Parashewanella spongiae: one gene and its partner. The protein of the gene in region 1 interacts with the protein of each later gene in a pairwise test. Links are inferred from orthologs where the notes say so. Each region holds a gene or a part of one and is shown on either strand. Other genes may lie near its edges. The genes, in order: bioB and E2I05_RS10275.

Evidence for each region.
Region 2: the proteins of bioB (region 1) and E2I05_RS10275 interact in binary tests that used the Escherichia coli proteins (3 or more experiments, as listed by UniProt). The link is inferred for Parashewanella spongiae from one-to-one orthologs.

What each region holds. Positions count from the first base shown.
Region 1 is NZ_CP037952.1:2,165,283-2,176,107, forward strand. Bases 3,015-5,813 are described here. They hold bioB (biotin synthase BioB), read left to right. Parts: upstream 3,015-3,787; coding sequence 3,788-4,840; downstream 4,841-5,813. Other genes in these bases: bioA (adenosylmethionine--8-amino-7-oxononanoate transaminase), read right to left, coding at 3,015-3,688; E2I05_RS08255 (aminotransferase class I/II-fold pyridoxal phosphate-dependent enzyme), read left to right, coding at 4,861-5,813. In the rest of the region: E2I05_RS08225 (AEC family transporter), read left to right, coding at 1-298; E2I05_RS08230 (GNAT family N-acetyltransferase), read left to right, coding at 333-830; fur (ferric iron uptake transcriptional regulator), read right to left, coding at 892-1,323; E2I05_RS08240 (NAD-dependent deacylase), read left to right, coding at 1,571-2,320; more of bioA, read right to left, coding at 2,327-3,014; more of E2I05_RS08255, read left to right, coding at 5,814-6,060; E2I05_RS08260 (methyltransferase domain-containing protein), read left to right, coding at 6,152-6,829; bioD (dethiobiotin synthase), read left to right, coding at 6,832-7,530; dipeptidase PepE, read right to left, coding at 7,527-8,237; E2I05_RS08275 (oligosaccharide flippase family protein), read left to right, coding at 8,424-9,743; protease HtpX, read left to right, coding at 10,724-10,825. UniProt on the Escherichia coli protein: Catalyzes the conversion of dethiobiotin (DTB) to biotin by the insertion of a sulfur atom into dethiobiotin via a radical-based mechanism.
Region 2 is NZ_CP037952.1:2,640,376-2,650,280, forward strand. Bases 5,911-8,839 are described here. They hold E2I05_RS10275 (class II glutamine amidotransferase), read left to right. Parts: upstream 5,911-6,940; coding sequence 6,941-7,738; downstream 7,739-8,839. Other genes in these bases: fadE (acyl-CoA dehydrogenase FadE), read right to left, coding at 5,911-6,646; E2I05_RS10280 (DUF3108 domain-containing protein), read right to left, coding at 7,685-8,422; E2I05_RS10285 (MGMT family protein), read right to left, coding at 8,445-8,801. In the rest of the region: E2I05_RS10245 (YaiI/YqxD family protein), read left to right, coding at 1-220; E2I05_RS10250 (YceI family protein), read left to right, coding at 323-901; E2I05_RS10255 (YbgA family protein), read left to right, coding at 1,066-2,019; E2I05_RS10260 (LysR family transcriptional regulator), read right to left, coding at 2,132-2,980; E2I05_RS10265 (SDR family oxidoreductase), read left to right, coding at 3,157-3,891; more of fadE, read right to left, coding at 4,199-5,910; E2I05_RS10290 (hypothetical protein), read right to left, coding at 8,972-9,238; thrS (threonine--tRNA ligase), read left to right, coding at 9,529-9,905.

The DNA of each region.
Region 1 (10,825 bases):
AGGCGCCAATTTATTCTTTTTAAAATTAGGTGAGAACTTAACAACCGCGTTTTATTTGAGTGCGATCAAGCTTATTTTTCTTCCTGCTTTGGTGTATTGCTCGGCCAGTTACATCTGGCCAAACTCTCTAGAGCAAATAGCCATACTTGTGTTATTGGCCGCTTCGCCATTGGGCGTTAATGCTTATTTGATTGCTTCTGAACTTAAAGATGAGCCTGCGATTATTGGGAGTACAGTGGTTATATCAACTATTCTTTCTTTATTTAGTTTTAGCTTTTGGTTGTATTTGTTATTGTAATGTCTATTAAAACAATAAAAGAAAAGGCATGGACATGATTGTTGAAACGGAACGTTTAATTTTAAGAAAATTCACAGAAAATGATATTGATGCACTTTTTGAAATGAATCGAATTCCTGAAATTTTAGCCTATATTCCCACCGAGCCATTTATTAAAAGAGAACAAGCGACCAAACTTTATAAAACGGTAATATTACCCAATTACGAAGAATTTGGATTTGGGCGTTGGGCTGTACACCATAAAACCGATGATAAAGTAATTGGCTTTTGTGGCCCAAAATACATAGAAGAGTTAAATGAAGTTGAGTTAGGTTATCGATATTTCCCAGATTATTGGGGGAAGGGAATTGGTTTTGAGGCTGCAAAAGGGGCATTGAGTTCTTTTCCTGAACATGGGATTAAGTCTGCTATTGCTATGATATTAGAAGGGAATGTTGGCTCTGAAAACATCGCTAAAAAAGTAGGTATGAAATGGCGTAATGAAGATAAATTTATGGGTGCAACGATAAACGTTTTTCATAAAGACTTATAAATTTTTCTTCGTCCAATAAAAAACCAGCTAAAACGCTGGTTTTTTATTAAACAGTAACGACTTACTCGTCATTATGCTCACAATCTTCATTAGTACATACACCATAAAGATATAAACTGTGGTTTGTCAGCTTAATATTATGTTTATCAGCGATTTCAAGCTGACGCTGCTCAATGACATCATCGTTAAATTCAATCACTCGGTCACAGGTTAAGCATACTAAATGGTCATGGTGATGTTGAGATGACAATTCAAATACCGCTTTACCACTTTCAAAGTGATGACGAGTAACAATGCCCGCATCGTCAAATTGGTTTAATACACGGTACACAGTCGCAAGGCCAATTTCTTCACCAATTTCCAATAAGCGCTTATATAAATCTTCTGCACTGATGTGTTGGTTTTCGGGCTCTTGCATCAATTCTAGGATCTTGACGCGTGGTAAGGTGACTTTTAAGCCGGCTTTTTTCAGTGCTTGATTTCCATCTGTCATCGCTAATCTCTTGATTGCAGAACCATTGGGTTCGTCCATAGGGTTATAAATTCATTATAAAGAGATAATTGAAAACATAAACCTTTACTCATGTTTTGTTGGTAAAATTTTGGTTATTATTCGAGCATTAATTGTAGTTTGCATACAAATTCATCGAGATAGGCTTACTAAATTTAAGGATATATGTCAGAATCCGAAAGTTGCAGAAGGATTTAGCAGCATGATTTGTTAAAAGGAAATACAGTTAATGATACAAGATTACAGCAATGCAAATATTGTCATTTTGACGGGAGCAGGCCTTTCAGCTCCTTCAGGAATTGAAACGTTTAGATCTCAAGATGGCCTTTGGGAGCAGCATTTGATTGAAGATGTTGCCACACCTGAAGGTTATGCGAGCAATCCTGAGTTAGTTGACACCTTCTATAATCAACGCCGCGCACAATTGAATGATCCCCTTGTTAGTCCAAATGCTGCTCATGTTGCCCTTGCTAAGCTTGAACTAGCGCATCAAGGTAGATTATTTGTAATTACCCAGAATGTAGATGATCTTCATGAACGAGCAGGGAGTAAGCAAGTCCTGCATATGCATGGAGAGATACGCAAAGGTCGCTGTCCAAGATCCAATTTAAGCTTTTTGATGAAAAAGGACTTCTCTTCTGAACAATTGTGTAGTTGTTGCCAACCAGCTCAGCGTCTAAGACCACATATTGTTTGGTTTGGTGAAATGCCTATTGGAATGGGCATGATTGAGCGTGCGTTAACTGAGTGCGACTTATTCATATCTGTGGGTACATCGGGTGTTGTTTACCCTGCTGCTGGCTTTGTTCGATTGGCGAAAGCCTTTGGTGCCAAGACCATCGATGTAAATACTGAACCATGTTATACGGGTTCTTTTGATGCCCAATATAAAGGGTGTGCAACGGAAACGCTACCTAAACTCATTGATAAAATATTAAATGGACAACCTCTCAGTCATAAAGAGGTTGAATTGGTTTAAAATTTTTTAGCCATGGCTGATAAATACTTTTTTTGTTGAAGCGGGTGTGTCACTGATCATTTTGGCAACCACTTTCATTGCAGTAGTCAGTTGAGTAAGTTGTTTTGGAGAAATTGTATACGGCGGCATAATATATATGACACTGCCAAATACTCTTATCCAAACTCCAAGCTCAGTAAAGTGAGGTTGCAGTTCGGCTGCATTGAGTGAGTGATCCATTTCAATGACACCAATACTACCAAGTACTCTAACGTCTTTTACCGCGGTATAACATTTGGCTTCTTCTAACTCAGCCACCATTTGTTTTTCTAAGTTTATGACTTGTGACTGCCACTTCCCCTCGTTGATTAAATCAAGGCTGGCATTAGCCGCAGAGCATGCAAGCGGGTTTGCCATAAATGTTGGTCCATGCATGAAAACACCTGCTGGAGAGTCACTGATACCTTTTGCAACTTTATCCGTACATAAGGTTGCAGCAAGGCTAATATAACCGCCAGTTAGTGCTTTACCTAAACATAAAATGTCTGGTGTAATATCTGCGTGTTCATAAGCAAATAGTTTTCCTGTACGCCCAAAGCCTGTTGCAATTTCATCAATAATGAGAAGGACATTAAATTCGTCACACAGTGCTCTTACTTCTTTTAAGTACTCAGCACTATAAAAGTACATGCCTCCTGCACCTTGCTTAATTGGTTCTAAAATCATTGCCGCAATGGAGTTGTGATGTGAGATAAATTTGTGTCTCAGTGCTTCGACATCACCTGAGTTAACGGGCTCACCAAACTTAGCTTGTGGCGCTTTAACAAAGTGTTGTTTAGTGACTGCATCGCCAAACATAGTATGCATACCATTGTCAGGATCACAGACGCTCATCGACGCGAACGAATCGCCATGATAACCGCGTTTTATCGTAATTAATTTCTGCTTATTGGCTTTTCCGATGCCTTGCCAATATTGGAGAGCCATTTTTATGGCTACTTCTACAGCAATGGAACCAGAATCACTAAAAAATACTTTTGTGAGTGGTTTGCAAGTCATCTCAATGAGTTTTTTAGTTAATTCAATGGCTGGTGTGTGAGTGATGCCGCCAAACATAATGTGGGGCAACATATTCAACTGCTTTGACATGGCTGAAATGATTTTTGGATGGTTATAACCATGAACGCAAGCCCACCAAGAGCTGGTGCCATCAATTAGTTTTGTTCCATCATTTAGTGTTAGCTCGCAACCGTCAGCGGATTCTACTCCTATAACCGGAAAGGCCTGATTCATCGACGTGTATGGATGCCAGATGTGCTGGCGATCAAAGTCAAAATCCCATGCTTGGTTTTCAGAATTTACAGAATTTACAGAATTTTCATTGTTCATATTTTAACCATTGGTAAATCGGTTGTGTTATCTGGCATTGACAGCAGCTTAGTTGTGGCTATCCTAGCCAACATAACGATGAAATAAAAGAGATAAATTATGTCGCAGCTTGAATGTCGGACTGATTGGAAACGAGAAGAAATTGAAACCTTGTTTGCACTTCCAATGAATGACTTATTGTTTAAAGCACACAGTATTCATAGAGAAACCTTTGATCCGAATGAAGTTCAAATCAGTCGTTTGCTGTCGATTAAAACAGGTGCTTGCCCTGAAGATTGTAAGTATTGTCCTCAAAGCGCTCGTTATGATACAGGCCTTGAAAAAGAACGTTTATTGGCAATGGAAACGGTATTAACAGAAGCTAAAAGCGCTAAAGCTGCAGGCGCTTCACGTTTTTGCATGGGGGCGGCTTGGCGTGACCCAAAACAACGAGATATGCCATATTTGACTCAAATGGTAAGAGAAGTCAAAGCCATGGGTATGGAAACTTGTATGACGTTAGGGATGCTTGATACTGATAAAGCGAGTCAATTAGCGGATGCAGGCCTAGATTATTATAACCATAACCTTGATACCTCACCTGAGTACTATGGTGATGTAATTACGACTCGTACTTACCAAAACCGTTTAGATACCTTGGATAATGTTCGCTCTGCTGGCATGAAAGTGTGCTCCGGCGGTATTGTTGGTATGGGTGAACAAGCTAAAGATCGTGCTGGTTTATTGCAGCAACTTGCTAATCTTGAACAACACCCAGACTCAGTACCGATTAATATGTTAGTTAAGGTTGCAGGCACTCCTTTTGCCGACTTAGATGATCTTGATCCATTAGAGTTTGTTCGAACCATTGCTGTGGCGCGTATCCTTATGCCTAAATCTCGGGTTCGATTATCAGCAGGGCGCGAGAGTATGAGCGATGAAATGCAAGCTATGTGTTTCTTTGCTGGGGCAAATTCAATTTTTTATGGTTGTAAGTTATTAACGACACCTAATCCTGAAGAGAATGATGATTTAACCTTGTTTAAGCGCTTGGGTCTACACCCTGAGCAAGGGCCAGTAGCTAAATTAGAGCAAGAAACTGAATTGCTAGAAAAAGCGTTAGCTCAACATGATAAGTCAAATGGCGCATTTTATGATGCAGCAGCGCTATAAAGCTGCCTTTAATGGTGTCAATGAGCGAAACTAATAGAATGACGAACGCTAATCATATCCTCGAGAAAAAAATGCAAGCTGCCATCGACTTGAGTGCTGAAAAAGGTGTGTTGCGTAGGCGTGTTATAGTGAACTCAATACCTGAACACACGACACAAATAGACGTTGAGGGTAAGAGGTACATTAATTTTAGTAGTAATGACTATTTAGGATTGAATAGAGAACCTGCATTGCTCGATGAACTTCACAAAGCAACCTTAAAATATGGTTTAGGCAGTGGCTCATCACCACTGGTTTCTGGGTATTGCGATGCACACATGAAGCTTGAGCAGTTATTATGCCAGCAAACTGGACACCAAGCGGCCTTGTTATTCAATTCAGGTTTTAGTGCTAATCATGGCTTGATGACGGCATTGTTTGATAAGACCGATCACATTATTGCTGATAAGTTAATTCATGCCTCAATCATTGATGGAATAAGCCACTCTGGCGCAGTATTAAAACGTTTTATTCATAATAAGGTTGAACACGCTGAAACCTTGTTAAAAAAATACAATACTTCCGCATTGGTTACGGAAAGCGTGTTTAGCATGGATGGTGACTGCGCTCCCGTAGAATACCTATCAATGCTCTGCCAGAAATATCATACCCAACTCATTGTTGATGATGCTCATGGCTTCGGAGTGATTAACTTATGTGTTGCGCCTAATGTGCAACCAAAATGCAATATACAGATCATCACCTTTGGTAAAGCTTTGGGTTGCCAAGGTGCGGCTGTATTGGGCAGTAAACAGCTCATTGATTATTTAGTCAGCCATTCTAGAGAGTATATTTATTCAACGGCGCTTTCTCCCATTAATGCTTGTTTGGCTTATTCAGCCTGCAAATACATCGCGGATAATCCGGAATTACAATCTCAATTAATGAGTAATATTGCCTATTTTAAACAACAAGCAAAACGGAGAAATATCGATTTAATAGAATCTGAAATGCCGATCCAAGGTGTTATAATTGGAGATCCTGAAAAAGCAGTCGAAGCATCTAACCAATTAAAATCTGATGGATTATGGGTAGGGGCGATTCGAACACCTACTGTGCCGAAAAATACTGATAGGCTAAGAATAACAATAACAGCAAAACACTCAACAGAAGATATTGATCAGTGTATTACCGCATTGGATAAGCTGTTTATGAATGAGGAATATTGTCATGCTCGCTGAAAAGTGGTCATGTGAGTCTCAATCGTTCGCTGAACATTCGCCAGTAAGTAAAGGTTTTTCGGCAGCCGCAAAAACTTATAGCTCTCATAATGTGGTACAAACCATTTGTTCTTCAGAATTAATAGAGGGGCTAAATTTACAAGGAAATATTGTTGATTTAGGTGCTGGACCTGGAACGCAGTATCATGTTAATCCAGCATCGAGTGTTTTGTGTCTCGATGTCGCATTTGGAATGCTATCTTTTTTAAAATCAAAATTTCCTTCTTACAGTCCAATTAATGCGGATGCTCAATCTTTACCACTTTTATCAGAGTCAATTGATTACATTGTTTCAAATCTAGCATTGCAGTGGTGTTCAGATTACAAGAGTGCGATTGATGAAGCTCAGCGGGTACTTACTCATGGCGGTGAAATTCACTTAAATCTTGTCGCTAATAATAGTTTGCCAGAACTCAAAGCACTTGGGTTTAGTGTTAATCAATTTCGTGAATTATCTGAGTACCAACAAGCATTTGAAACAAGTAATTGGAAAGTTCTCGAAGTAGAATTATCAAAAAAAGTGGTTTATTTTTCTACTTTAAAAGAGCTGTTATATTCAATAAAAGGTGTTGGCGCATCAGTGAAATTTCAGAACTCTGATTCTCAAGTGCAGATAAGAGGTAGGAAAGATTGGGACAAGCTGATTAAATTATCGAAGCAACAAACCACGAAACGTGGCTTACCACTCACTTATGAAATTGTCCGAATAAGAGCTAAAAAAATAGGTTAAGAATGAATTACTTTGTGACGGGAACTGATACTGATAGCGGTAAAACAGTAGTTTCATCGGGGATATTAATGGCCGTAAACCGCTGGGCTAAGATCCATAATAAATCGATGAAAACAGCAGGGTTTAAACCGATAGCTTCAGGTTGCGAACAAACATGCAATGGCTTACGTAACTCGGATGCTTTAAGCCTTATGGCTGCATCGTCACAAGAAATTGACTATTCTATTGTTAATCCCATTAGTTTTGAACCCGCTATAGCGCCTCACGTAGCCGCCAAGCAGATTGGTTTTGAACTAACAAGTGAGAGGGTGTTAGGTCACCTTTCCACAGATGTTTTTTCCGAAAGTGACTTTAACCTTCTAGAGGGAGCTGGAGGCTGGCGATTACCGTTAAATAACGAGGAATTCCTTTCAGAAGTTATCCAAAAGTTAGATTTGCCGGTTATTTTAGTCGTAGGCTTAAAATTGGGCTGCTTAAATCATGGAGTTCTTACTCAAGAAGCAATCTTGTCTGATGGTCTTAACATAGTCGGATGGGTCGCAAACTGTGTTGATAAAAATATGCAAGCGCAACAAGATAATTTAACGAGTTTAAATGTGATGATGAAGTCACCATGTTTGGGTGTTGTTCCTTATTTAAATAAGCCGACCGCGGATAATGCAGCCGACTATCTTGATGTGTCTCATTTATTGAATTGCTAATTCAGTAAATGAGACAAATCGCTTCCTGCTGGAATGACAACTTCTTGCTGTTCACCACAAAATAAATAGCCATCCTCATCACCGATAAGAGTTAGCTTATCTCCTTGACGTAATAAAGCGGTACCTTCGACGATGCCAACAACAGGGGTTCTAGGATCTACTTTGGTGAACTCAAGTAAGCGTTGTGCACGTGTTTCACCATTATGGCCGGGTGCCTGATAATTGGTGTAATGAGGATTGACCTGAAATGGCAAAATATTCAATGCGGCAAAAGAAGGCGGTTCAATAATCGGCATGTCATTGGTCGTGCGAATGCTTAATCCGGTTATATTTGATCCCGCACTCCAGCCTACATAAGGAATGCCACTGCTGACCTTATTTTTTATTAAATCAATTAAATTATAACGATATAATTCATGCAATAAATGAAAGGTATTTCCACCGCCAACCATAATACCTTCAGCTTCTTCTAGGGCTTTTTTGGGGTCGTCATGCTGATGAATACTTGAGATTTCAATATTAAGTTCGGTTAGTGCCGTTGCAACAATATCTAAATACTTATCGTAACTGAAACTTACGCCTGCATAAGGGATGAAAACCCATTTTTTTGCGTTTTTGGTCATCGATTTTATAAGAGATAAAGCATGCTTTAAGTAAGGAGTATTTCCTGCACGCGAACTACTCAGCAATAGGGCGTTTGTTGTCATTCTTTTATCCAAGAGTCTTTTGTGTTGCTAAGAGTGTAACAAAGCACTTCCTGATGTTGAAGATGCTCGAGTGAGTTCGCGTATTTTGTGAATAAGTTTCAAGTAGTAATGAGGATCTATATGGCAAATATATTAGCCCTGATCTAACCTCATATTAATCAATATTAAAACTTTGGAAATGGACTTATGGCAAGTGCTCAAGACTCATCTATTAAAAAAAGTGGTTTCACCAGTACCACAACAATTATGATGATTTTTGTCAGTGGTTATTTTATTGATTTTGCTTTTAATATATTTCTAGCTCGCCATATGGGATCAAACGATTATGGTAACTTTAAGGTTGCAGAAGCTTTTATCTATTTAGGTAGCATTATCACTATGATGGGAGGCGCGAGTGCTGCTCCAAGATTACTGCTTCCACACATTAAAAACCCGAATAAAGAAGGGGTATGGGGGTACGTTCGTTTTTACATTATAGTTTCAACTATAGTTTCGATTGTTCTGTTAGTTTTAATTGTTATTGGACATTACCTGCATATATCAACGTTTAGCGGTAATGGTTATCATCCACTACTTTTGGCTGCTATAGTGATTCCTCTAGCTGGAATTTCAGGTTTGTTGTGCGGAGTGCTGCACGCTGCGAATCGGCTCGATCTGGCTTTTATTCCTTGGGGATTGGGTTATTCTACACTCGCATTTTTATTTTGTTTTATTGCTAGCTTAATATTTGGACAAATTAGTAGTTTTATGGCCGTAGGGCTTGTTGGTGCAGTCGTTCTTTCTCTTATATTTTTCAGTTTAGTATGTATATATAGGCTTTCTTTAATGCCACTGAAAAATATAGTGCGAGTAGGTAATCGGTCCCAGTGGTTAAAGATATCTTTTCCAATTATGGTTGTTGCTGCGCTACAAATGTTTATGCGCCAAGTCGATATTTACATGATCGAATTCATGGCTGGTGAAATTGCCGTTGGCCACTTTGCTGCGGCAACAGTAACAACATTTGTGATCATTGTGATACAGCTTGGGCTTATCGCCTTGTTTTCACCGCAGGTTGTAGAGGCATTAAATAAAGGGCAGGGCACTATACGCGCATTAAATCGAAAAAGTATGGTGTTGAGTTTTTTGCTTGTTCTACCGTTAAGCCTATTGCTAATTTTATTTGGTCATCAAATTCTTGATTTTTTTGGGCATGATGTTGATTTAGCATTCAATGCACTAAAAGCACTAACTATTGGATACGCCATTACGGCATTGATGTCAGTACCCATTATTTGGCTACAATATGGCGGTGCTGAAAAATCAATTATGGTCTTACTCATTATTAGTGTCGTTTCAAATATATTTTTAAATTGGTTGCTGATCCCTATTTTAAATATTGAAGGGGCAGCGATAGCAACAAGTTTAGCTATGAGTATTTCGGCCGTTGGAGCAATAATCATTATGAAATTTAAATTAGGCATATTTCCTTGGTCAGGACAGTCACGAATGGCTAAAGCTGAATAATTAGTTTGTCTTTTAATCACTTTTGGTTTGATTTCTCGACCCTTGGGGCGGATTAACACAATTTGTCATACCTGCGTAGGCTGGTATCCAGCGACTTTCTCTAAACAAGAAAAAGACGCTAGACTACCGACAACAAAGCTGTCGTTACTTCGTTCCTTGCCTTCGCTAGAGTGACTATAACGTTAAATCTAAAGCATCAGTTGAACGCTGAGTATATGAGTAACTGTTTGAGCAATAAGATGACTTTATCATCATGGCTTTCACTCAATGAGTGAAGTGCTCTACGCTCACAAGCTTGCTAAAATGACTGCTATCTGCGTTGTAACCCACTTTCCGAACCTGAATATAGTTAAGAAAACAATAAATTACTGAATTGGCCATACCAGTAGTATCGCACACGGTTAAAAATGGTGAAGTCAACTTGTTGAATTTAAATTATAAAGCAAATAAATCGTAACTTATTGATTTTAATTTTTATCCTTTAACCTTTTGATGTATCAGTGTTTAAAATGCAATTTTCAAGGTGCGGAATGTCGGTTGTAACCTTTGCAAGTAGAATAACTACTTGCAAAATTTATAACGCAGCTAGTGGTGGTTTTGGCAAGTATATGAATGTTCAGCACTCACCTGATGGGTGAATTAGGGTTGTTTAATTTTGTATTTAACTTCAATAAATTAAAGCTAAATTGTGCGTTCAACCGATTTATTTAGGTTAAACGATACCTCGCCCCTCAGGGGCGGGATGATTCATTGTTTGTTTCATTTGTAACAACTTGAAAATTGATATTACTAAACCAAAAGCACAATAATCTTTTTGATGATTTAATTCTTTATTTAGCAGTTAGTTAGAGAGAAATCAGCCTTCCTCACTCAAATTTAGTTATCAACTTTTGTTAAACAGCTCTTGATATTTTATTTCTTGGACATATTATGTCTTCATAATGTGATTATGACACAATTGTTTTTTGTTGGAGTGTGTGATGAAGAGAATATTTTTATTAATTGTGACGAATATGGCGATCTTGCTTGTTGCTTCGATTGTTATGTCCATTCTGGGTGTGAATACTAAAACTATGGGTGGT
Region 2 (9,905 bases), 480 kb from region 1 along the record:
TATTCCTCTAGCGGCAGATGCTGTAGGAAAGGAAGCGAGCGTAATAAATCCAAGAGGAGAGCGTTATGGTAAAAATAATATCGGTCAAGCGCTTTCTATGCGTAACTTCATGGATGAGTTACGAGGATCAGGCGTGCAAACAGGCGGTCCAGCCGGGTATAGTCAAACCGATAAACATAAATTTGCTCAATCCTTCGATTCATGGCTCGCAAAAGTTTAATTGTACAGCAATGTGTTATGACAGAATGATATTTCAAAGTTAATATAGTTTAGAATAGAATCCAACTGACAGCCCAACCTAAAAGATTGGTAAGGTATTAGAATGAAAACTTGGTTTTTTGCATTGGCATTTATATTTGCAGCCCCTATTGTAAGCGCGCATGAATGGAATGTCGCTTCAAAAGATTCTACTGTAAGCTTTGTTTCTGTAAAAAAATCAGTAATAGCGGAAGCGCATTCTTTAAGTGGTATTGAGGGAAATATAAGATCTGATGGTCATTTTGAGTTAACGATTCCACTAAAGACTGTTGAGACGGGCATCGACATCCGTAACGAAAGAATGCAAAGTATGCTATTTGATGTTACTCGCTATCCTAAGGTTATTTTATCGGCTAATTTACCTAAAAATTTATTGAAAAGTATGCCTGTAGGTACAACACAAACTAAAGAGATCCCTGCTCAGCTAGCACTTCATGGTAAAATTAAAAGGATTAACTTTGAAGTGCTTATTGTAAAGTTGTCACATCGTAAAGTTGTAGTGACTAGCGTTAAACCTACTATCATCAATGCTTCCGACTTTAACTTAAGTTCTGGAATTAAAGCATTAATGCAAATAGCTTCCTTATCCAGTATTAGCACTGCTGTGCCCGTTTCATTCGTGTTAACTCTAAAGCGAGACTGAACATAGCCAAAAAATGTTTTATAGATGCGTATGTACATTTACCGAAACGTAAGTACGCATCGAAGCTATTTACAACACCTTCATGATGGTATTCCAGTTTCTATCAATATCTATTTAAAACAACTAATATCAATGCTACATGGTTAACATTCTTGGTGGGTTTAATGGTTGAGTCTTCTCATCATATTAAAGTGGGCATAAGTAGTTGTCTTTTAGGCGCTAAGGTTCGTTTTGATTCGGGACATAAAAAAAACTCATATGTGACAAATGTTTTAAAGGATTACTTTGAATTTCATTCATTTTGTCCAGAAGTTGAAATTGGTTTAGGTATTCCCAGAGAGTCAATACGATTAGTTTCAGTAAATGATCAAATTCGTTGTGTAGGCACTAGGACTGCAGAATTGGATGTTACTGAAGACCTTTATGAAATATCAGAAGAACAAAAATCTTGGCATCAAGATTTATGTGGTTATATTGTAAAAAAAGATTCTCCAAGTTGTGGCATGGAGCGAGTAAAAATTTATCATAGTGGAATGCCTACAAAAAACGGTATAGGTCTATACACTAAGCGTTTAATAGAAAACTTTCCTTACTTACCTATTGAGGAGGAAGGTCGTCTTGAAGATCCCCACTTAAGAGAAAATTTTATACAACGTGTGTTCATTTATTCACGTTGGAAAGCAATGCTTCAAGAAGGTGTTTCAATATCTAAGCTTCAAAAATTTCATGCTAATCATAAGTATGTTTTAATGAGTCACAATCAGACTAAAGCTAAAAAGCTCGGAAATTTACTTTCAAGAAATGAAAATATCAGCTTGCATGCGATTGCTGATGACTATCTTGAAAACATGATGCAGACACTGAAGCTCGTCGCAACAAGAAAAAACCATAGTAATACTTTATTGCATATTCAGGGATATCTAAAAAAACATTTAGACACTGACGACAAAGCAGAGCTAAATGAAGTGATAGACGATTATCGTAATTGTTTGTTACCACTGATTGTGCCTATCACCTTATTAAGACATCATTTTAGGAAATATCCTAATCAATATATAACAGAATCCTATTATATGAACCCACATCCTAGTGAGTTAATGTTACTCAATAAAATATAATTATTCATTGTATTGCATAGTAGGTAACAAAATATTCGGGATTATATTTTCATGTATTCACACTCTTGAATAAATAGTCGGTATATACTTAAAGGTGACTGTATTGTGCAAACTATACAGTAAAAGTATATTGCTGATTTAAAAACCGTAAAATTGCGGCCAGATTTGGTGAAATACTTTGGTGCGCTGGGTAACACAAACCTATACGACGGAACATCCTAGGACCGTCGAAATTTACTCTGGATAGCCTTGACTCATCTTCAATTAAGCCGTCAGGTAAAAAACTTATCCCGTAACCAGCAAGCACTAATGATTGTACAAGTGATTTAGATTCAGCCTTGGCGACTAAGTTAAGGGAAATGTGATTACAAGCTAATAAACCAATCGTTTGCTGGTGGGCCTTACAAGGTGGACATTCAATAAAGTTGAATCCTTGTAGTTGTTCAGGCTGAACTTTTTCGTGGCTTGCTAACTCGTGATTTGTTGGGACACAAAGTACATAGTTTTCCTCCCAGAGAGGAAAGAATATTTCATCTTCATGACGTAATTCTTCAATTGTTAGCCTTGCATCTGCGGTACTAAGGTGATCAACCAATTCGATATCTAAGTGATCAATGGCGTTGTTGATGTGGCCAAGTACTGCCGAGAGTCTTCTCGGGCTTAAGTCTGACATAACGGCTAAGCGGAATTTTACTCGGCTGGCTTTTTCGTGAAATAACCCCGGTAATTGTTTTGCTTCTTCAACAAGTTTTAGTGCTAAAGGGTATAAATAATTTGCGTTATCTAATGCTTTGACACCTTTTTTACTTCTTTCAAATAAAGCGCCGCCCAGCTGTTCTTCAAGCTGTTTTAAACCAGAAGATAATGAAGGTTGGCTTACATGGCAACGAGAAGCGGCAGCAGTAATGTTGTTTTCTTCGAAAATAGCGATGAAAAAGCGAAGTAGTCTTAAATCGATCATAGTTATTGCTTATTGATAAAGTGAGGTTATCTATAGGTAAAGACTATCATATCCAACTAAAATTAGTATTTTAAACTCTTTAGATGCCTCAATATAATGATTTCAGATTCAAGGTTGATCGAGCTTAATCGCGTAATTTTAGATTTTAAATTAGTTAACAACTATAGGTAAAAGTAATGACAAGTTCACAAAATAAAGAATTAGTTGTAATTACAGGCGCTTCATCTGGCATCGGTGCATCAATGGCCAAGGCATTTAGTCATGCTGGTCACCCATTATTATTATTGGCGCGTCGTGTTGAGCGCATGGAAGAGCTTAAACTTGACAACTGCATGACAGCAAAAATTGATGTTACTGATTTAGATGCAATGAAAGCTGCCATAACAAAAGCTGAAGCTAAATTTGGGCCTGTTGGATGTTTAGTAAATAATGCTGGTGTGATGTTGTTGGGAGCGGCTGATGTTCAAGACCCTGCTGAATGGCAGAAAATGGTTGATGTAAATGTTATGGGTGTACTGAATGGTATTCATTCTGTATTGGGTAACATGAAAGCCCGTAAATCTGGAACAATTATTAATGTAAGCTCGGTTGCTGGTCGTAAAACCTTTGGCAATCATGCAGCCTATTGCGGCACTAAGTTTGCTGTTCATGCAATGACTGAGAACATTCGTGAAGAGGTGGCTCCTTTTGATGTTCGTATGATTACTATTGCTCCAGGAGCAGTAGAAACAGAATTACTTGGCCATACTACGGACAAAGATATTGTCGCTGGTTATGAGTCATGGAAAGAAAGCATGGGTTCTGTAATTGGACCTGATGTGATTGCCGATGCTGCATTATATGCATGGCAACAGCCAAAAAGCGTTTGTATTCGTGAAATCGTTTTAGCTTCTACTCGTCAAGAGCCATAAAAAATTTCAAACGATTAAAAAAGGATAGCGTTTGCTCTCCTTTTTTATAAGTTACTTACTTATCTAGCATTTAACCTTGAAACATCAGTAGACTGCGTTTTCAAGCGTAGAAAAAGTGGCTGATATAAGGCGTAGCTTACAGCAAATAGTTATTCTACTTGCAAAAGTTACAACGCAGATAGCAGCCATTTTAGCAAGCTTGTGAGCGTAGAGCACTTCACTCATTTGGTGAAAACCATGATGATAAAATCATCGTATTGCTCAAACAGTTACACATATACTCAGCGTTCAACTGATGTTTTTAGGTTTAAGCTGCATAATCAGCCGCTTTCATTATGGTTAGTTGAGCTTTTAATTCAGCTGGATCAAAATCATCAACATTGATAGATTTTAAGCGACCAATTTCAGCTCGCTTCATCAAATCAGCTTCCTCTTCAGTTAAAGCATTGAGCTCAAGCCCTTTAGCTGCGACATGATCTAACCACATGAAAGGTAACCTTTCTCCCGAAACTCCACACACCTTTTTATGGAGCGGCTCACAGGCAATTAAATCTAAAAATGTTTGCTCTTGAACTCCGACAGGGTTGTTCTCGTTTGCCAATAAATATTGTCCTTCAGCTAAACGATCTCGGCTAGCACAAGGTGTTTGCATAATGTTCGCAACTTGGTGATCCAATATATCACTTGGTCTTTTAACACATCGACCGAACGGGAATATTATCAAGCGTAATAAACGGCCTAGTCCTAGTGGGAAGTTATTAAGCAATTCATCAAGTGAGGTTTGAAGTTTGAATAATGAATCTTCTACAGCCCATTGAACAAGCGGTAAATCTTCAATTTGTCGGCCTTCATCATTATAACGTTTCAGCACTGCAGATGTTAGATATAACTGGCTGAGCAAATCACCCAAACGAGCAGATATACGCTCCTTTCTTTTTAAGCTACCACCTAAAGTACCCATCGCTAAATCAGATAACAATGCTAAGTTTGCACTGAAGCGATTCATTTGCTGGTAGTAACGCTTAGTTTTATCTGAGTACGGTGCGTTTGACAATCTTGAACCAGTCAATCCCATCCATAAACTACGAGTGAAATTACTGATAGCAAAACCGATGTGTCCAAATATGGCATTATCAAAATCTTTTAATGCCTTAGAAGGATCAGGATCGAATGCAGCTTGCATTTCGGCCAATACATAAGGATGACAGCGAATTGCACCTTGACCATAGATAATCATTGAGCGAGTTAAAATGTTTGCTCCTTCAACCGTAATTGCTATTGGTGCCGCTTGGTAACCACGGCCTAAATAATTATTGGGGCCTAAGCAAACACCTTTACCCCCATGAATATCCATTGCATCAATAACACATTTTTGCATACGGTCAGTTAAGTGACATTTTACAATAGCTGAAATAACAGAAGGCTTTTCACCGAGATCTATGCCTGTAGTGGTTAAGGCTGTAACGGCATCCATTAAGTATGCATTGCCACCAATACGAGCCATTGGCTCTTCAATGCCTTCTAATTTCCCGATTGGTAATTTGAATTGTCGACGTATTCTAGCGTATGCCCCAGTTGCGACAGCTGCTGTCTTGATACCACCAGCTGAATTTGAAGGTAAGGTAATTCCCCGACCTACTGATAAACACTCAACGAGCATTCTCCAACCTTGACCAGCCATGCTTGGGCCACCAATAATGAAATCAAGTGGGACAAAAACCTCTTCACCCTGAGTAGGACCATTTTGGAACATACAATTTAATGGAAAATGACGACGACCAGTAATGACGCCTTGTATTTTGGTTGGGATCAGTGCGCATGTAATACCTAACTCTTCAACTTCACCAAGTAGCTGCTCTGGATCGCGTAGTTTAAACGCAAGGCCTAACACAGTCGCAATAGGTGCGAGTGTAATATAACGCTTATTCCAAGTTAGTTTCATGCCAAGAATTTGTTTGCCTTCCCATTCACCATGACAAACGATCCCGAAATCTGGTATAGAACCAGCATCACTTCCAGCCTCTGGACTAGTTAAAGCAAAACATGGAATTTCTTTTCCCTGTGCTAACTTTGGTAGATAATGATTTTGTTGTTCTTGAGTTCCGTAATGTTGCAATAATTCGCCAGGACCAAGAGAGTTTGGCACACCAACGGTTGAAGCAAGTTCGCTACTCACTCCGGCTAGTTTTTGCAGGACTCGAGATTGGGCGTAAGCAGAAAACTCCAGTCCACCAAATTTTTTCTTGATGATCATGGCGAAAAAGCCATTGTCTTTTAAATATTGCCAAACGTTTTCTGGTAAGTCTGCAAGTTGGTGTGCAACTTGATGCTGATTAACTAAACCACAAACATGCTCAACTGGCCCATCAAGGAAAGCTTGTTCTTCTGCTGTTAATCGCGACACTGGAATATCATGAAGTTTCTTCCAGTTAGGCGCACCTGCAAATAAATCAGCTTCCCACCATGTTGTCCCAGCCTCGATTGCTTCTCTTTCTGTAGATGACATTTCGGGCATAATTTTTTTGTACATGGAGAGCAAAGGGTTTGATATAAACTGTCGTCGCAATGTTTTTATGTTGAATGGAATCGCTAATGCAAGAAAAACAATGAGTGGAATAGGGTGCTCAAAATGAAAAATGGATGCACCACCTATAACTAGTGCTACAGCGGTGGATGCTGTGATTAATGAAACCCTAATGTAACTGCAAATCCCTAGCACTATTACAAGGGCGATAATCCAAAGTAGAGTTGTCACCTTTATGTCTCCTTAAGTCTTTTGATTGAAGATCGCATTTTTTAATCGTTAAATACGAACATGATCATATTATAGTTTGTGGTCAGACCTCTGTCGCATTTACAAGGTAAATCTTAGCCAAAATTAATACAAGCACTTTTTAAACAAATGTTTGAATTAGTCGTTTTATAATCTATGGAGGATTTTTTAATAAATTTAATAAGTTGGCATATACAAGGATTGCATCTAGCGTTGTGATACAACGAACGCTAAAATACTAAAATTGTTGTGATATTAAATAAAAGAGCTTTTTGAATGTGTGAACTCTTGGCTATGAGTGCCAACGTACCTACAGATATTGTTTTTAGTTTTACAGGTTTGGTCGAACGAGGAGGTGTAACTGGGCCACATGTTGATGGCTGGGGAATCGCATTTTATGAAGGGAAGGGAAATCGAATTTTTAAAGATGTTTCACCGAGTTGTGATTCACATATCGCTAAACTGATAAAATCATATCCGATTAAAAGCGAAGTTGTTATAAGTCATATAAGGCAAGCAAATAGTGGTGGTGTTTCTCTTGAAAATACGCACCCTTTTAATCGAGTGCTTTGGGGAAGAAACTGGACTTATGCACATAATGGCCAATTAACTGATTATGAAAGTAAGTTTCTTACCCACTCTTTCAAACCCGTAGGTGAAACAGATAGTGAATTGGCTTTTTGTTGGATTATCGAGCAAGTGGCTAATAAATTTGGTGAAAAAGAGCCGTTAGATATGATTCCAGTATATGAATATATCAGCGAACTAGCAGATAGGCTTCGATTGCATGGCGTATTTAATATGATCATCAGTGATGGTATGAACTTGATGGCATATTGCAGTAACAATCTGTGTTATATCACGAGAAGGGCGCCATTTGGTAAAGCGAAATTGAAAGATACAGATGTCACGATTGATTTCGATAAAGAAACAACACCAAATGACATTGTTACTGTTATTGCAACAAGACCTTTAACTACCAATGAACAATGGGAAATATTGTCGGCCGGTGATTGGTGCTTATTTAGATTGGGCGAGCTCATCTCTTTCAGTCATAAAGCTACTATTGAGTAATTGTACTTCGAGTTGTTTTTTCCCTTTTTTTGAATGGGTTAATTTCACGGGTAAGTAAGCGAGTTCTGGTGCCAACCATATTAATGTTTGGCGCTTTTTCTTTTTTCTTTCGACCATTAATTTGATCGTTTGGTAGTTTCTTTGATTAATGTTTATCACTTCAGTACCTACAATGTTGAACTGATAATCGCTAATTTTGTTACTTTTAATAATCTTGTAGTTTAAATCTTCTTTTTTGTTTGCTAAATCGAGCCTCAATTGCACTTGCACTGAAAGAATGTCGTATAAATCATTTGCATAATTAAACTCTAACTTTTCATGTTTGTATTTTCCGTATACTTTTTCTTGTGATTTAAGAAAGACAAGCTGAGCTTGGTAGTCGCTTCCTGTTCCCTCTCTTTCATGAAAAAATCGTATCGGATTGACATGGTCGTTAGTTACAACGAATTCGCTACTCACTTCTCGTCTATCGGAAAGGACGAGTAGTGATAATTCACTTTCAAATTTATAATTAAACTGATCATTTATTTTGTCTAAGGTATAGCGCGCTTTTCCAAGGTCGATACTGCCATACAGTACTCGGTATTCTGCAGTTTGAGGTAATAACGGAGATAGGGTGGCGAATGCTGAAGAGGATAAAATTAAAAGTGTAATAATAAATAAATACTGAACTATGCGACTCATATTATTCCTTTAATAAAAAAAATCAAAAGGGTATGCCTAAAACTAAAGAAGCGATATTTGGTTGCCATTCATACTTCGACAGCTGAATTTTACCTTGGTTCACTTCAACACCTTCGATTCTTAACAATTCAGCTTGTGCTCTGTACTCATTTGAGTCTTTTATAAACGAAATTTTGCCTTGGCTGTTTATCACTCTATGCCAAGGTATGTTTTTTTTCGGATCTGCCAATTTTAAGGCTTTTGACACGTATCGAGCTCGCTTTGGTAATCCTGCGAGGTCGGCTACTTTGCCGTAACTACTCACTTTCCCTTCAGGGATCATCGCGACAATAAAAAGTATTCTTTCAATTGGGGCTAAAGGAAACTCATTGTTATACATCAGATTTGATCTTATCTTATACAGAAGTGCTATGTGAGTTAACACACTCATAAATGGACTGAAATTATAATATAAAAAATTATAGGGTAAATGAAAGAAAATTTTTTAAAGTAAAAGCTTAAAAGAAGTCATAATGCAACTAATAAGCTTTTATTTGTTAAATTAAATGCTTATTTCTCATCATTCAGAGGGTGCTGACCATTGTTAATCGATAATGATGAAAAAAGTAGCTGATTTTTAATTAGATATTTCTGAGTAATTGAACCAGAGATATCTATTAACATCGCTTCTTGCTGTTGATTCAATTCCGATTTAATCTCATTCAATAGTGCTTGTTTAGAGTAAATAGAATCGAATGAATTTGTATTTGAGTTACCTATAGCGCTACTGGCACTAACTGCTGCTGTAATGGCGGCAAATACTACTACTTTGTACATCCTATACCTCAGTATTTACTTATATTAATGTGCTTTTGATAAACGAAAATCTATACATTGGAGGTTAAAAGATAGTCGACAAATTCATTATGTCTAATTTTTATTCGCTTTAATTTGTTTCAGGATATTCAGAGATGCTATTGCGTGGTAATGACATAGTCGAGTATTATATTTACCCACAAAAAATGAACTCAATAGACTTTGGTATAGACTATTTTCATTTTTTGTTTCCACACTTAATTTAAACCATGTGGCCCTACGTGTGGGTCACCACTGGGAAAGGATAAATCATGCCTGTAATTACACTTCCTGATGGCAGTAAACGTGAGTTCGCTCAACCTGTTTCAACTTATGACGTAGCAATGGATATCGGTCCTGGATTAGCAAAGGCTTGTATTGCTGGTCGAGTTAATGGCGATTTAAAAGATGCTTGCGACATTATTAATACTGACTCTGAATTATCGATTATCACCGCTAAAGACGATGAAGGTGTCGAAATATTACGTCATTCATGTGCACATCTTCTTGGGCATGCGATTAAGCAACTTTGGCCTGACGCTAAAATGGCCATTGGACCAGTGATTGATAATGGCTTTTACTACGATATCGATCTTGAGCATAAATTAACTCAAGAAGACATTGAAAAATTAGAAAAGCGCATGCTTCA